DNA from 3 places in the Paenibacillus sp. KN14-4R genome. Region 2 is predicted to be linked to each of the others. Evidence: riboswitches for the same ligand, from Rfam matches in the RefSeq annotation. Region 2 holds a riboswitch; each other region holds the start of a gene.
What was found. A riboswitch is a leader RNA that binds a small molecule or an ion and turns the genes downstream of it on or off. The one in region 2 is predicted to bind cyclic di-AMP.
Positions count from the first base shown of each region.

Region 1: it holds a riboswitch for cyclic di-AMP, as region 2 does, so the genes downstream of both, kdpF (K(+)-transporting ATPase subunit F) here and ACSBOP_RS05125 (TrkH family potassium uptake protein) in region 2, are expected to answer to the same signal.
Region 3: it holds a riboswitch for cyclic di-AMP, as region 2 does, so the genes downstream of both, ACSBOP_RS18170 (CAP domain-containing protein) here and ACSBOP_RS05125 (TrkH family potassium uptake protein) in region 2, are expected to answer to the same signal.

Region 1 covers NZ_CP197466.1:3,404,761-3,410,484, forward strand. The annotation lists gene kdpC (potassium-transporting ATPase subunit KdpC) at 39-644, opposite strand; gene kdpB (potassium-transporting ATPase subunit KdpB) at 685-2,715, opposite strand; gene kdpA (potassium-transporting ATPase subunit KdpA) at 2,735-4,414, opposite strand; gene kdpF (K(+)-transporting ATPase subunit F) at 4,461-4,538, opposite strand; cyclic di-AMP (ydaO/yuaA leader) riboswitch at 4,786-4,952, opposite strand; cyclic di-AMP (ydaO/yuaA leader) riboswitch at 4,979-5,155, opposite strand; gene ACSBOP_RS16680 (hypothetical protein) at 5,331-5,724, opposite strand, start outside.
Region 2 covers NZ_CP197466.1:1,048,332-1,054,055, reverse strand. The annotation lists gene ACSBOP_RS05135 (cation:proton antiporter) at 1-1,099, opposite strand, end outside; gene ACSBOP_RS05130 (potassium channel family protein) at 1,102-1,767, opposite strand; gene ACSBOP_RS05125 (TrkH family potassium uptake protein) at 1,806-3,161, opposite strand; cyclic di-AMP (ydaO/yuaA leader) riboswitch at 3,212-3,357, opposite strand; gene uvrC (excinuclease ABC subunit UvrC) at 3,543-5,387, opposite strand; gene trxA (thioredoxin) at 5,544-5,724, opposite strand, start outside.
Region 3 covers NZ_CP197466.1:3,674,968-3,680,691, reverse strand. The annotation lists gene ACSBOP_RS18185 (cation:proton antiporter) at 1-746, shown strand, start outside; gene ACSBOP_RS18180 (cold-shock protein) at 821-1,030, opposite strand; gene ACSBOP_RS18175 (TRM11 family SAM-dependent methyltransferase) at 1,199-2,077, shown strand; cyclic di-AMP (ydaO/yuaA leader) riboswitch at 2,158-2,289, shown strand; gene ACSBOP_RS18170 (CAP domain-containing protein) at 2,294-3,073, shown strand; gene sdaAB (L-serine ammonia-lyase, iron-sulfur-dependent subunit beta) at 3,285-3,965, shown strand; gene sdaAA (L-serine ammonia-lyase, iron-sulfur-dependent, subunit alpha) at 3,962-4,840, shown strand; gene ACSBOP_RS18155 (beta-hydroxyacyl-ACP dehydratase) at 5,046-5,447, shown strand; gene ACSBOP_RS18150 (cyclase family protein) at 5,540-5,724, shown strand, end outside.

The DNA of each region.
Region 1 (5,724 bases), 2.0 Mb from region 2:
CCCGATTGTATTCGGGCAGGGCGAAATAAGAAAATATACTACTTCAGCATAGACGAAAGCTCAATGTTCAGCTTCAACACGTTTACACGCTCTTCCCCAAACACACCCAAGTCTCTAGCCTCCGTATGTCGACTTACCAAATCATTGAGCTGTTTAGCAGTTAATCCAGTCAGCCCACTAATACGCGGAATTTGGGCTTTTGCCGAAGCTGGCGTAATGTGTGGATCCAATCCCGATCCCGAGTTCGTAATCAAATCAATCGGTAAGAGGTTAACTGGAACATCTGGATTAGCAGCTTTCCATTCCTCAATAGATGCTTGTGTCCGTTTCAACAAATCCGGATTGGAAGGCCCGTAGTTATTTGATCCAGATGCTTCTGCTTTATAATCAATACTGGATACCCTGCCGCTAAAATATTTAGAATCTGTAAACTTCTGTCCAATCAGTTCTGAACCCATCACATTTCCCTTCGCATCTTTAATCAAACTACCATTTGCTTGATTTGGCATGGCCACTTGTGCAATTCCTGTGCAAGCCAGCGGATAAATGATACCGCACAAAACAATCAAAACAACGCTCATTCGTACTATCGTCCATATATAGGAACCACCGCTTTGCGCAGCTGTATCTACCGAGTTTTTCATCCTTTTTCATCCTCTTTCTTCTATAATAAACCGTTAAACCTTAAATCCATATATGAACAATCAGGTCGATAATCTTAATACCAATAAATGGTATAACCACTCCACCTAAGCCATAGATGAATAAATTACGACTTAGCAGTTTACTCGAACTCATTGGTTTGTACGAAACACCTTTCATCGCCAGTGGTATAAGAAGCGGAATAATAATGGCATTAAAGATAAGTGCTGAAAGAATCGCAGATAACGGTGTGCCGAGCTTCATAATATTGAGTGCTTCCATCTGCGGGATTGCAAGAGTGAACATCGCTGGTATAATGGCAAAATATTTGGCGACATCGTTCGCAATACTGAATGTTGTAAGCGCACCGCGAGTCATTAATAACTGCTTCCCAATCGCAACAACTTCAATAATTTTGGAAGGATCTGAATCCAGATCCACCATGTTTGCCGCTTCTTTCGCTGCAATCGTACCACTGTTCATCGCCAGACCCACATCGGCTTGTGCAAGTGCTGGTGCATCATTGGTGCCGTCTCCTGTCATCGCAACAAGCTTGCCTTCTCCCTGTTCTCGGCGAATAACAGCAATTTTATCTTCTGGTGTACTCTCGGCAATATAATCATCTACACCCGCTTCTCTTGCAATCGTTGCAGCTGTTAAAGGATTATCACCTGTACACATAATTGTCTTAATTCCCATTTGACGAAGCTCTTCAAAGCGCTCACGCATACCTGGCTTTACAGTATCCTTCAAGTAGATCAAGCCGACGATTTCTCGATCAAAAGCGACTGCCAGCGGTGTCCCGCCTTGAGAGGCAATTTCATTTCCTTTGTGCTCCAGATCCGCAGGAATCTCTCCACCTTGTGAACTTACCCAACGTTTTACTGCATCAACTGAGCCTTTACGCACTTTCAAGCCACTTGCTAAATCGATACCGCTCATGCGTGTTTCTGCTTTGAACTCAATGAATTCAGCACCCTCTACCGACTGCTCGGAGTATGGTAAATTCAATTTTTTCATCAATTCAAGAACGGATCGTCCTTCAGGTGTTTCATCTTTAAGTGAACTAATAGCTGCCCACTGTCCAACTGTTGCTACATTCGATTGGCCCACAGGTACGAACTCACTTGCCATCCGATTACCGAACGTAATTGTGCCTGTTTTATCAAGGATCATCGTATTGATATCCCCTGCTGCCTCAACTGCTTTACCTGACATTGCAAGCACGTTGAACTGTGTCACCCGATCCATCCCTGCAATCCCGATAGCTGATAATAAGCCCCCGATTGTAGTTGGGATCAAACACACTAATAACGAAATCAACACCGGAATCGATAATTCGATCTCTAGATATTTCGCAATTGGAGCTAATGTCACAACGACAAGAAGGAAAATAATCGTCAATGTCGTCAGCAGCGTATTGAGCGCAATCTCGTTCGGTGTTTTTTGACGCTTCGCGCCTTCTACTAGTGAAATCATACGATCAATGAAAGATTCGCCGGGGTCACTTGTAATACGTACTTTAATTCGGTCACTGACTACACGCGTTCCTCCCGTTACAGAACTGAAGTCACCACCCGCTTCTTTAATAACTGGAGCAGATTCTCCTGTAATGGCAGATTCATCAACGGAAGCCAAACCTTCGACAATTTCGCCATCACCTGGAATCATTTCGCCTTGCGAAACAATAACATAATCGCCCTTGCGTAGTTCAGTAGAAGGAACAACCTTGATGCTGTCCCCGACTACTTTATTCGCCAAAATCTCCTTCTTCGATCTTTTCAAAGAATCTGCCTGCGCTTTACCTCTACCTTCGGCTAAGGCTTCTGCAAAATTCGCAAACAAGACTGTGAATAACAAAATAATAAATACCGCTATATTAAATCCAATCGTTTGTTCAGTTCCAAAATAATTAGGAAACAATGTCATCAACAAAACGACAAACGTTCCAACTTCTACTACAAACATAACTGGATTTTTCATCATGGTTAATGGGTTCAATTTAATGAAACTTGACTTCAACGCTTGACCCATCATTTTTCCATTTAAACTTGATTTTCGATTTTCACGCATCGTTTCCTCACCCTATTCATTAGCGAATTGTTAAATATTCTGCAATCGGTCCCAGTGCCAGTACTGGCAAGAACGTCAGTGCACCAATAATTAACACTGTTCCGATCAAAATACCCATAAACAGCTTATTATCCGTACGGAACGTTCCGATTGTCTCAGGCACCCACTGTTTGCGAACAAGTGAACCTGCCACACCAAGCAAGGCAATAATCGAGATATATCGTCCTAACAGCATCACAATTCCTGTCGTTATGTTCCAGAATGGTGTATTGTCACCCAAACCTTCGAAGCCTGATCCGTTATTAGCCGCTGAGGAGGTATATTCATATATAACCTGGGAAATACCATGGAATCCTGGATTACTAATCGCACCTTGCCCCAGATCTGTTAAGAAGGCAATTGCTGATGGCGCCAAAATAATAAGTGGATGCGCTAGAATCGCAATTGCGATTAACTTCATTTCCCTTGCTTCGATTTTGCGACCTAAGAACTCAGGTGTACGTCCAACCATAAGTCCAGCTAGGAACACACCTAGAATCGCATACATCAACATATTCACTAGTCCTACACCATCACCGCCGAACACACAGTTCAGCATCATAAGCGCTAGTGGAACCATTCCGCCAAGTGGTGTTAATGTATCATGCATGTTGTTAACCGACCCTGTTGTAGCAGCCGTTGTCACCGTTGTAAATAACGTAGACTGTGGAATACCGAAGCGAACTTCCTTCCCTTCCATACTACCTTGCGAAGCATCCATGCCCAGAGCGTTCATCGCTGGATTCCCAGCAGATTCGCTGTAATATGCTAAGGATAAGAACAGAACGAACAGAATGCCCATCGCCCCAAAAATAATCCAACCTTGCTTCCGATTGTTAGCAAATCGCCCGAACGTATAGGTCAGCGCTGCTGGTATACACCACATGCTCAATATCTCAATGACATTCGTCAGTGGACTTGGATTTTCAAAAGGGTGTGAGGAGTTCGCACCGAAAAATCCGCCCCCATTCGTACCTAAGTGCTTGATTGATACGAGCGAAGCTACAGGACCTGTCGCAATTTGCTGGGTTTCCCCTTCAAGTGTTGTGGCTTGAATCGTAGGATCAAGCGTCTGTGGGACTTTAAATGCAACGAGCACCAGCGTTATTATAATCGCAATAGGTATGAGTAATCGTGTGTGAGCCTTCACGAAATCAACGAAAAAGTTACCTAATGTCGTACCCTTTGAAGTAATCCCTCTAATAAAAGCAATCGCTACAACAATTCCTGTCGCTGCAGATGTAAACATCATCATCATGATGACTACCATCTGTGACAAATAACTAAGCCCTGTCTCCCCGCTGTAGTGCTGCAAATTGGTATTTGCCATAAAACTGATTACGGTATTAAAAATGAGCGTCGGCTCCATATTTTCAATCCCGTTTGGATTCAGCGGTAAACCTTTCTGAATTGCTAGAATAATAAAACCAAACGCAACCAGCACAATATTCGTAAGCACCAGTGTTAATGCGTATTTCTTCCACGTCATCTCGGAGCGATTTTTCACACCAATAATGGCGAATAACACTTTTTCAACCGGTCCAAATATGCGATCCGTACGATTCGGTTGATTAGAAAAAATATGGTAGATATAGCTGCCGAGCGGTTTTACTAACAGTACCAGCAGTACAATTACAATTGCAATTTGAATCATGCCCATCATGGCAATTTCCTCCCTGTACAACCTCATTCATGTTTTCATAAAATTAAAATTTTTCTGGATTAATAAGTGCATATACCAGATAAATAGATACAAGACTAGTAAGCACCAAAACGATTGTCATCAGCTTTCGCCTCCTGCCTCATCGACAATGCGTCCGCATCCGTATAAGAACCCAAGAAATAAGGCGAACATACCTGCTAATGCCAGAATCATATAGATGATCATCACCCGAAATCACTCCTCCAAAATCTCGCAATCTAACCATTTTCTTTAAAAATAGGCAACAAAAAAGAAGCCTTCGCGCGAAGAGGAACTCTTCTCGCGGGCTTCTTGGCACAGTGAATAACACCATGTCTAGCGCGACAATCGTTGCCTCTCTCCGTACGCTTACGAGGTTAGCTGTCGGATTCGGGCGCTTGAGAGTCGCCCTACCTTGCATAACACAAGGATTCACCCCATGAGACTGATTTGTGTTTCAGGTCTCGTTGGTTCCCCCGCTTCCTGCTCATGAGCAGGAACTCAGCGATAAAGACATTTATATATCAACTAATAAATTCATCATCCTCTCCCAGTCAACGCTTACGAGGTTAGCTGCCGGATTCGGGCGGTGAGAGTCGCCCTACCTTGCATAACGCAAGGATTCACCCCATTTGCAGTACATATCCGACTCTCACATCGGACATTTACCACTTGTTTGGTTCCCCCGTTTTCCTCATGGAAATTAAGCGATTCAGAACTGAAAACTGTTTAATTTCTAAATCATGAGACGAATCATACGCCTCACACAGTTTTTTGTAAAGCGTGGTAATTGCAAGAAAATGATCTTACTTTGCTAGAATAACGCTTACTTTCATTTCAATCTTCCAATATCTCCTTCAAGCTATGATTTTCATCGTTTTTTACTTATTTGATATCAATTTGCATTTTCAAGCAAGAAAGTCACATCATTACTATGGGTATGAATCACATAATTAGCACCCAATCCTTTATAAATAAGACGGGGTTGAACCTCTTTTGTAATGACATAGATCGGCTCACTCGTCCAGGAACGGCATATTTGAATAAATCTGCAGCATAACGGTAAACTTTGTTCAAATAAATAAATTTGGCTATACGCATGTGCGGGAACAATCCACGTGCTGAGTTCAGAAGTGTTGATCAGTACAATCTGCTCCACACCCGATTTTAACAGCCTTTTATACTCCGATTTATTATTCGTTAGCACAGCAAAGGGCTTATTCAACCTTTGTAATGCACCAATAAACTGTTCTGAAGCTTCCGTATATCCAACCACCAATATCAATTCA
Region 2 (5,724 bases):
CACCGAGACCTGTTACCATACCAGATAATGCAGCAGGAATAACACCAGTCTCCCGTACCCAGCTTATAAATAATAGTTCCTTCCATGTCCACTTCGCCTTACGATCAGGCCAGGCGGACACGAGTACGGTAAGGGGACGTGCAATAAACATAAACACGAGGATGACTCCAATGCTCGGCCACAAGTGAGCAAATATGACACTGAAGTTTACCTGTGAGCCGAGCAGAACAAAAATCAACATCCGCATAATAAATGTTAAATTCTCAGAGAAATGGCCCATTTCCGTTAGTTTCTCCTTCATCCGCAAACCAAAGGTTTCACTATTTCCCCAAATCAGACCTGCTGTAAATGTAGCCATAAATCCACTCACACCTAGTGTCTCACCTAACAAATAACTACCCAGCGCTGTTACAAACATCGCTACCGTCGCATATTCACGAAGAAAACCATACTTCATATGTGCTGTTAGATAGGAGACTAGAAATCCGATTCCTCCACCAACAAGAAGTCCACCGAAAGCTGTTTTAACAAACTGCATAACCCCTGAGGCAACCGTAACCTCACTAGTCCCCATAATGATCGCTAGAACCGAGAACGTTAGTATCGAGCCTGTCGCATCGTTAAACGCGGATTCACTCTCAACGGTCTCGCGTACCTTTGTCCGAATCTTCACTTGTTTAAATACAGGAATTAACGTCGCAGGGTCTGTGGAACAAATAACCGTACCCAGCAGCAAGGCGATTATCCATGGCAATCCAAGCAAATAATGCGCAGCAACCGCTACGACGCCACAAGTGACTAATACACCTGGTACACTAAGCATAGCAACGGTGACCCATACTTTTTTCAAACCTGACAGTTTAATATTTCGTCCACCATCGAACAAAATAAGTACGGATCCAAGAACGAGAATGAACTGGTTCGTAAAGGAAGCACTTTGTTCACTAACAAGATGCATCCCCTGCCCCACAATCATACCTGCAATTAGAAAAAGAGCGACATCCGGCAGTCGAAGCCAGCCCGCCAATTTTCCAAATATCAATCCGATCCCACATATGAAGACGAGTAAAAAGAGAACATGATGGATGAGTTCATTCATTGTTAATTAACCATCTCTTGCTCTAAACGCTCAATATTTTCGTTAACACCGATAATGACCATTAGATCACCTTCTTCAAGCACATCTTGTGCACTTGGTGCGATAATAACTTGCTCATTTTGCTTTTTATTAATAGCAACAACGGAGCACCCATATTTACCTCGTGGATTAATATCACTTAATGAATATCCACATAGTCGTTTTGGCACGGATAATTCTGCAATGGTGTAGTCTTTAGACAGTTCGATGTAATCGAGTAAGTTTGGAGATGCAAGTTGATGCGCGACTCGAATGCCCATATCCCGCTCCGGATAAATAACCCGGTCAACACCAATTTTTTGAAGCACTTTACCATGAAGCTCAGTCATCGCTTTAGCAACGACCATTTTGACACCGAAGTCCTTTAGTACGATAGCCGTCATTATGCTTGCTTGAATGTCATTTCCGATTGCAACGACTACACAGTCAAAGTTACGAATCCCTAATGAGCGCAGCACATCCTCGTCTGTACAATCCGCTACAACGGTATGGGTGAGGAATTCATTCATATCGTCTGCTCTTTCCTCATTGCGGTCGATTCCAAGTACCTCATAGCCTAATCGCATTAACTCCTTGGATAACGACGAACCAAAGCGTCCTAGCCCGATAACTGCATATTGTTTTTCCATATCATGTGCGCTCCTATCTTCATAAAAGAAATAAAAAATTAACCGATCGTAACCTTGCCCTCCGGATATCGATAAAGTTCTTTTTCTGCTTTTGGACCGAGTGCAATGGCAAGCGTTAGTGGACCTAATCGCCCAATGAACATCATGAGCAAAATTAATACTTTACCAATAGTCGTTAAATCCTGCGTCAGACCCATCGTCAATCCAACCGTACCAAACGCTGATGTCACTTCAAACAGGATCATGATAAAAGAGTGATCTTCGGTTGTTGATAATATCATCGAAACAAAAATAACGAGAGCTAAAGCAATGATTGTAAGCGTAATCGCTTTAAGAATACGATCCTTTGCAAGGCGATAACGGAATAATACGATATCTTCTTTACCGCGGATCATTGCAATAACAGCACCGACCATGACCATGAAAGTTGTGGTCTTGATCCCCCCACCTGTCGAACCCGGTGAAGCACCAATGAACATTAAGATGATCATAAAAAATTGAGAAGCTTGACGCATAGCACCAATGTCTACTGTATTAGCCCCTGCCGTACGTGGTGATACGGATTGGAAGAAGGAAGCTAACACCTTACCAAACCAATCCAGCGATCCTAGCGTGCGGGCATTCGTAAACTCAAACATGAAAATCACGATTGCTCCGACGATAATGAGTCCAGCTGTTGAACTTAACACCACTTTTGTATGCAATGTAAGTCGCTTAGTTCTTTTGTAATCAAGCACATCTGCCATAACGAAAAATCCGATACCACCGAGCACAATAAGCGCCATAGCTACAAAATTCGTTACAAAATCACTGGCATAAGTCGTTAGTGAGCTGAATTTACCATAAACGGAGCCGAACAAGTCAAATCCCGCATTATTAAAAAATGAAATCGCATGGAAGATTCCAAAATAGAGTCCTTTTTTAAACCCTAAATCAAATGACCAACGAATGGTAAAAATAACAGCCGCAATTCCTTCGATTGTAAGCGAATAGATGAGAACTCGCCGAATCAATCTTACAATCCCTTCCATCGAACCTTGGTTAAGCGCCTCTTGTAACAATAAACGTTCTTTCAAAGAAATCCGTTTACGCAGCATAAAGGCATAAAGCGTTGCAAAGGTCATAAATCCTAATCCGCCAATTTGAATAAGCGTAATAATGACAATCTGTCCAAACATGGTGAAATCTGATCCTGTATCGACAACAACAAGACCTGTCACACATGTAGCGGAAGTGGCTGTAAATAGCGCATTAATGAACGAGATCGACTCCCCGCTTGCCGATGCAAATGGCAGTGACAGAAGACTCGCTCCAATCAGGATAATCATTGCAAAACCCAGAGATAATATTTGCGGCGGTGATAATCTCGCTAGCCCTGATTTTTTCTTCTTCATACATCCCCCTAAGCATAAAAAAAGACACCTTTCAATAGTGTCATCATAATGATAACTGACACAAAGCCTACGAAGTTAGCTGTCGGATTCGGGCGTCAGTTCCGCCCTATCCACTGTGAAAACTTGATTACACAGTGAAATTCACCCCTTTAAATGGTTCCCCCGTTTTCGATAAGAAATTCGGCTTTTATTCAATTGATTTGAATTATATATCCTCGTTAATTAGTTCACAATGCCATTTTTGACTGAAATCAGGCAAAATTCCGATCTTACGAGGGGATAGCATGTTCTAGAACCCTGCTTTTCCTTCATTATCTTCTATTTTCCCTGCTTTTCTAAGTATTATGAGAAAACGAGTCATCAACCAAAAAAAGGAAGCGCTTAATTTTCCTGCGCTTCCTCTTTTGCATTTAATGACTGTAAAATTTCTTGCGCTAACTTCTCACCAATACCTGCAGCTTTAAAATCTTCAGGCGATGCTTCCTTGATTTTTTTCAGGGAACCAAAGTGCTGAAGCAATGCTTTTCTTCGCTTCTCGCCAATACCTGGAATGGTATCTAATTGCGATGCAATCATCGATTTCGATCTCACTTCGCGATGGAATGTAATCGCAAATCGATGCACTTCATCTTGAATCCGGTGCAGCAAATAAAATTCCTGCGAATCGCGCGGCAAAGGAACGACTTCGGGAGGGTTACCGATAAGCAGCTCTGACGTTTTGTGCTTATCATCTTTTTTCAACCCACAGACCGGAATGTAGAGTCCAAGCTCATTTTCAAGTACATCTGATGCTGCTGACATATGCCCTTTACCACCATCAACGATAATCAAGTCAGGCATTGTCAGGTTTTCCTTTAGCACCCGCTCGTACCTGCGGCGAATGACTTCACGCATGGATTCATAATCATCAGGACCTTCGACTGTCCGAATTTTGTATTTGCGATATTCTTTGCGATCCGGTTTACCATTGGTAAAGACGACCATCGCCGAAACCGCATTGGTACCCGCAATATTCGAATTATCAAACGCCTCAATCCGATTCACAGACGCTAGACCTAGAGATTCTCCGAGATTCGCTGCCGCTTTCACCGTACGTTTCTCATCCCGCTCCAACATGCGGAATTTTTCTTCCAAGGCTACTTTGGCATTATCCGTTGCCATATCAACCATCTGCTTCTTCAAACCGCGCTGCGGGAACATCACTTTTACTTTCAACCAACTTTCAAAGGCTTGTTTGATGTCCACCTCTTCTTCATCAGATGGCTGCGGTAAAAATATCTCTTTTGGCAGTGCAGGGTTCTCACTATAAACTTGTGTCACATACGTAATAAAGTCATCATAGGCATCCCCATAGAACGGGAATAGCGAAACATGTCGCTCAATCATTTTTCCTTGACGCATATATTGAATTTGTACGCTCATCCAGCCCTTATCTACGACATAACCGAATACATCCCGATCCGTTGCATCCAATGTCGTGATTTTCTGCTTCTCCATGACCGCATCGATGCTCTGGATTAGATCCCGATACTCCTTCGCACGCTCGAACTGAAGCTCATCTGAAGCTTGAAGCATTTTCTCAGTTAGATCCTGCTTCACCGCATCCGATCCTCCATTAAGAAAACGCGTAATCTCACTTACCAGCGCCTCATTCTGCGCCGCAGTGACTTCATAAGCACAAGGAGCCAGGCATTGACCCAAGTGATAATATAAGCATACTTTATCAGGCAGTGTGCTGCATTTGCGAAGTGGATATAATCGATCGAGCAGCTTCTTTGTTTGCTGAGCAGCGAATGCATTCGGATAGGGACCAAAGTACTTGCCTTTGTCTTTAAGCACTCGTCTTGTCACTTCAAGACGTGGATGCTCATGCCCTGTAATTTTGATATAAGGAAATGTTTTGTCATCTTTAAGCAGCACATTGTAGCGTGGCTGATGCTGTTTAATTAAATTGCATTCTAAAATAAGGGCTTCCATATTGCTGGAAGTTACGATGTATTCAAAGTCACGGATATCAACAACAAGTCGTTGCGTCTTCGCACTATGTGAACCTGTGAAATAGGAGCGCACCCGATTTTTCAGTACTTTGGCTTTTCCCACGTAGATAATGGCGCCATCACTGTTCTTCATCAGATAACAGCCTGGCTTATCAGGAAGCAGTGAAAGCTTGTGTCGAATCGCTTCTTTATACTGCAAATCCTGCGGCTCGTTATTCGATTCTTGCATGTGCGTCCCCTCCCTTACAAGCGATGTTAATTTAATTTTAACAGAAAAAACGTCAGTTCTCACTCCTTAAAATAATAGAAAAAAGCTTCCAATTAAAAAGCCCTTCTCCTAAAGACTTAGGAAAAGGGCGGTATAGATCATTCTATAGACGATATATTATGCGTGGCGCTCAAGTACACTCTTAAGAGCGTCTTTGGATTGCAAACCAACTAATTTATCAACGGGTTGACCGTCTTTGAATACGATCAAAGTTGGGATACTCATTACGCCAAAACGAGCAGCGGATTCAGCATTATCATCCACGTTTACTTTCGCAATTTTATTGCTTACTTCTTGT
Region 3 (5,724 bases), 1.8 Mb from region 2:
TAAAAAGCAGAGAAAGTACAACGATCCTTGGAGCGGCACTTATTGATGATATTCTAGTCGTTGTTTCTTTGGCTGTTATGATGAGTTTCCTTACTACAGAAGATGTAAGTCTAGGTTTGCTGCTTGGCAAGAAGGTGCTCTTCTTTGTTGTCGTGATACTTGCAGGTTGGAAGATCGTCCCTTGGGTGATGCGTAAACTCGCGCCACTGGCTGTGTCAGAAGCGATTATTAGTGCAGGATTAATTATTTGTTTTGCTTTCTCGTACTTTGCTGAATATATGGGTGTAGCTGGCATTATCGGCGCATTCGCGGCGGGTATTGCGATTTCACAGACGAAATATAAAGAAGAAGTGGAGCACAAGATCGAACCCATTGCTTATGTCATCTTCGTACCGGTGTTCTTCGTGAGTATTGGTTTATCCGTTACTTTCGTCGGTATTCTGGATCAGATTTGGTTCATTATCGGGTTAACATTAGTTGCAATTGCAACGAAATTAATTGGTTCTGGTTTAGGTGCCAGATTGACTGGATTTAAAGGGAAATCGGCGTTTGGTATTGGAGCGGGGATGGTTTCGCGCGGTGAAGTTGCATTGATTCTAGGTGCGATTGGATTGGAGTCACAATTGCTCGATGAGAAATATTTTACATCGATTATTATCGTGGTTATTCTTACAACAATCGTTACACCTCCGATGCTCAAGAGTATTTTTGGTCAGAAAAAAGAAGCTGCAGGCACGTTGAAGTAAGTGGGCTGCAGCAACCTACACAAACAAAGGCACTACCCGAGTTGGGTAAGTGCCTTTGCTTTGTTTTGTACTTGCTATTTAACTTCTTTTTGACTGTTATTGTTGTTGTAAAGAGTGGGTAGCATTTTATTATTTTTCTCCATAATCGAACGACAGATGGGACAAATAGGTGTTTCTTCAAAAGCAAAATTTTCTCTCATCCAGCAGACACAGGATTCATTACTGCATTTCCAGATAGCGGTTTCTTCAACAACGGGTTCAACTGTCTTTTTTGAGTAATACATGTACAAAACCCTCCTTAACCCTTTTAATATGTGACAAAAAATACTTATCTATGCGGATATTAGCAATATGGTACAATAAGTTCTTCTAGAATGGTGAAGGGCGGGAGATCCTTGTTAAATCACAATTTACCGGCATATCTATATACATATGCTTGTCATGAGGATGAAATGTCTTTATGTATGTTAGAGATGAAAACTCTATTTGGACATGTTCCTCACAATTCCTGTATCGAGAGTCCATTTGCGGTAAATCCGAGTCGGAGTCCCTTTATTAAGTTAGAGCTCGCTGTACGCTATGGCGGTCAAAATATTCGAGAAATTGCTGACCAAGTTGAGTCGCTACAGACTGGTGGAAAGACATTTAAAATTATATACATCGAAAGCAATTATGCCATTACGTATGACGAAGAGCGTGCCATTGAACGTGAGATTGGGTCACGTGTACATGGTAAAGCAGACATGCGAAAGCCTGAGCGGATATTTGGAATAATTCACGCAGGCGGTAGGTGGTTATTCGGAGAATATAGGAAAAATGAGGCGGTTTGGCTGCGTCATACGAAAAAACCGCACAATTACTCCACTGCGCTTAGTACACGTGTTGCAAGAGCTATTGTCAACATCGCAGTACCTCACACGGATGGAGTTACCGTTATCGATCCTTGCTGTGGAATCGGCACAGTTGTCATCGAAGCCCTTTCGATGGGGATATCCATCGTAGGCTCAGATTTAAATCCACTTGCAATTCGAGGAGCACGGGCCAATCTAGCACATTTTAACATGCCACAGGTCGTAGAAATTCAAGATATGACGACATTAACAGGTCACTATGATGTCGCCATTCTCGATATGCCCTATAATCTATGCTCTGTGCTCTCAGATTGTGAACGATCTGGGCTGTTAAAAAGCATACGCTCATTAGCAAGTAAAGTCGTTATCATAACAATTGAGCAAATGGATGATGCAATTATGCAAGCAGGATTATCGATTATAGACCGATGCGTCGTTAGCAAAGGACGTTTTGCTAGACAAGTCATCGTTTGCAGGTAATTGGTCTTATTACCTTCATTAAGTAATACTACCACAATTTTGAGAATGAAGGCAGATATAATACATGTTACACTTTGAAAGTGTTAAATAAGCCGAAACCCAAAAAGGGTGCGGGGGAACCGCCATTTGGGGTGAAACCACTTTTAGTGGTCGGGTGTTACTCTTTTATCCGAACCCGTCAGCTAACCTCGTAGGCGACAAAAAGGAGAGAGAGAAATGAAACAAAGTTTTAAGAAAGTAGTCGTAACAGGTACTCTTGCAGTGACATTGCTAGCGTCCGCAGGGATGGCGAATGTAGCTCAAGCAGCATGTGTAGTAGGGCAGAATAACCCTATTTCGGCAAACGAGTTAGCCAAATCATGTAACTTCAATTTGAGCGAGTTAATGAAGTTATATTCACAAGGAATAAAAGGTGGAGTCATTTCGATGGGTGGAGGATGCAATCTACCTGGTAATGTAGATGGATCAAACTCACAAATTCAATGGCCAACATTGCCGGATAACGTTACACCAACGCCGCCGGTAACATCAAAGCCAACACCGGATCCAACGCCTACGCCGAAACCAACACCAACACCTAAGCCAACTCCAGCACCGTCTGAGAAGCCAGCAGTGTCAGACGAAGCTACTAAATTTGCACAAGAAGTAGTGGATCTTGTCAATAAAGAACGTTCCAAAGCAGGACTTTCTGCAGTTAAGATGGATAATACCAAGTTAAACAACATGGCAATGGATAAAGCGAAGGATATGGTGAAAAATAATTACTTTGATCACCAATCTCCAACTTATGGTTCGCCATTTGATATGATGAAACAGTATAACATTTCTTACCGCGCAGCGGGTGAGAATATCGCGAAGGGTCAACGTACGCCACAAGATGTAATGACAGCATGGATGAATAGCAGCGGGCACAGACAGAACATTCTAAGCCCTAACTTTACAACAATCGGTGTTGCTTACTATCAAGGTGTGTGGGTACAAGAGTTTATTGGCTAAATGATAGGAAGAGTTAACGGCATGATCCTGTTTGGGTCATAAGCCGTTAGCTCTTTTTTTATTGTTTATTTTAAACACTGGGTGAACAGGCTATACATGATTTCGAGAAAGAATCCGAAGATCGCTCGTTCGATTTTTTTGCTGCTTATTCATATTTGAGATATGATGTAGCATGAAAAGGTAAGATCATCACGGGGGAAGAGGAACAAGCATGCGATTTAAAGATGTTTTTTCAATAATTGGGCCGTCTATGGTAGGTCCATCGAGTTCACATACAGCAGGAGCAGCGCGTCTAGGCCGAGCGGCAAGGCAGTTGTTAGGCGAACAGCCGAAGCGTGTGGACATCACTTTTTATGGTTCTTTTGCTGAAACGTATAAAGGGCATTGCACCGATCTAGCTATTGTCGGTGGCATACTGGATTATGAGACGGACAATCCGCAGATGGTCACCTCACTAGAAGATGCTGAGAAGATGGGACTTCAGGTTAATTTTCGAATGGGACATGGACACTTTGGGCATCCGAACACTGCGGCGATTACTTTATATAGCGATACGAATGTAACGACGATGAAAGGTTCCTCTATTGGCGGGGGAAACATCGAAGTGCAAAATGTGAATGGCTTTGAAGTAAGGTTCACAGGTAATTATCCGACGATTGTCATTATGCATCAGGATTATCCAGGTATGCTTGCCAGTTTCACTACACTGCTGCAGCGTGCTGGAGTTAATATAGGGCATCTATCTTTGGATCGCAAAGGAAGAAGTGCAGACGCACTTACGGTGATTGAAATGGATCACGAACTCCCAGCGGAGTTATTACAAGATATTGCGCAGCTTGAACGCGTCAAAGAAGTACATCTAGTGAATTTGAACAAACGAGGTAACGTATGAAATTCAGGACTTTAGATGAATTATTGCAGCTGTGTGAGGCTGAGAACAAGTCGATTTCAACTGTGATGATCGAGAATCAGGCGGCGGAATCTGGTCGTACGGCTGAGGAAGAGATCAGTCGGATGTCGGAGTATTATGAAGTGATGAAGGAAGCAGTTCATAAAGGGCTCACAGAGAATACACAATCTAGAAGCGGTCTAACTGGACTGGATGCCCAGCGTGTAATGAAGGTTGTAGATGGTGGAACACCAGCGCTTGGCGGTGAAGCCGCTCGTGCGATGGCTTATGCACTAGCAGTTTCAGAAGTGAATGCGTCGATGGGACGCATTATTGCAACACCAACAGCAGGTTCATGCGGTATCATCCCCGGTGTGTTCATCAGCTCACAGGAACGATTCGGATGGAGTGATGAAGCACTTGTGAAAGGCTTATTCTGTGCGGGAGCTATTGGTTATATCATCGCGAATAATTCTTTCGTATCCGGTGCTGAGGGAGGTTGTCAGGCAGAAGTCGGCTCGGCAATCGGTATGGCAGCAGGTGCACTCGTTGAACTGCATGGGGGTATACCCAGACAAGCCGTTCATGCGGTTGGGCTTGCTTTGAAAAATACATTGGGTCTAATCTGCGATCCGGTTGGTGGATTAGTCGAAATTCCTTGTATCGTGCGAAATGGATTTGGTGCTGTTACCGCACTAGCGGCGGCAGATATGGCACTTGCGGGTGTACGCAGCGTGATCCCATCCGACGAAGTTATCCAAGTGATGTACGAAGTTGGCACGTCCATGCCGGAGAAACATCGGGAGACGGCTAAAGGCGGACTGGCTATGACGCCTACAGGTAAGAAGATTATGGATGAGTTGCGAAAGAAGAAATGATTGGATGGGGGTATCCCTCGTTTCGTGCAATTGAGAGCGCTTGTACCATTAGGGAATAACAGGTAAAATAGAAATACAATTGAACCTTCGGTGGGCGTTCATCACTGACTAATAAAGCAACATACTATCCAAGCCATTGTACTGACCAAGTGTTCGCAGCACTTGGTCTTTCTTTCATAAAAATCACATTTTAAGGAGTATATCCATGACTGATATTCAGCAAATAATCCCACATCGCTATCCATTTTTAATGATTGATCAAATGATCGAAATCGATCAGGGAAAGTGGGCGAAAGGTTTTAAGAATGTAACACGCAACGAGTGGTATATAACAGACGCAAATCCATGTATGCCAAGCGCTATGATTGTAGAAGCACTGGCACAGTTAGGTGCGTTTACGACAACGAGCAGTGAAGGGAACTTGGGGTTTCTATCTTCATTGAACGGAATTGAGGTTTTAGGAAACGCCTATCCAGGTGATCGTGTTGAATTATTTTATGAAGTGATCAAGAATCGAAGAGGATTTATCCTTGGCAAAGGAGAAGCGAAAGTAGGAGATCAGATTATCATTCGAGCAGATGAGATTATGATTTATGTACAGGGTTAGATAATAATAAAGGAGAACCATCCCATGTTAATTGAACTCTCACATCTAATCCAGAACGGAATACCCGTTTACTTATCAAACCACATCAAATCGTGATTTTGTATACAGGCCACAGTCAATATTTTGGACAAGATACATACTTTACAGAGCATCCTGTTTTGACAGTAGAATTTGCAGAATTGTTAGTTAGGAAGCAGGTTAAGATGGTGGGCATGGATATGCCTTCACCCGACAAGTACCCTTTTGAAGTACATAAATGCTTGTTTCACAATCGGGT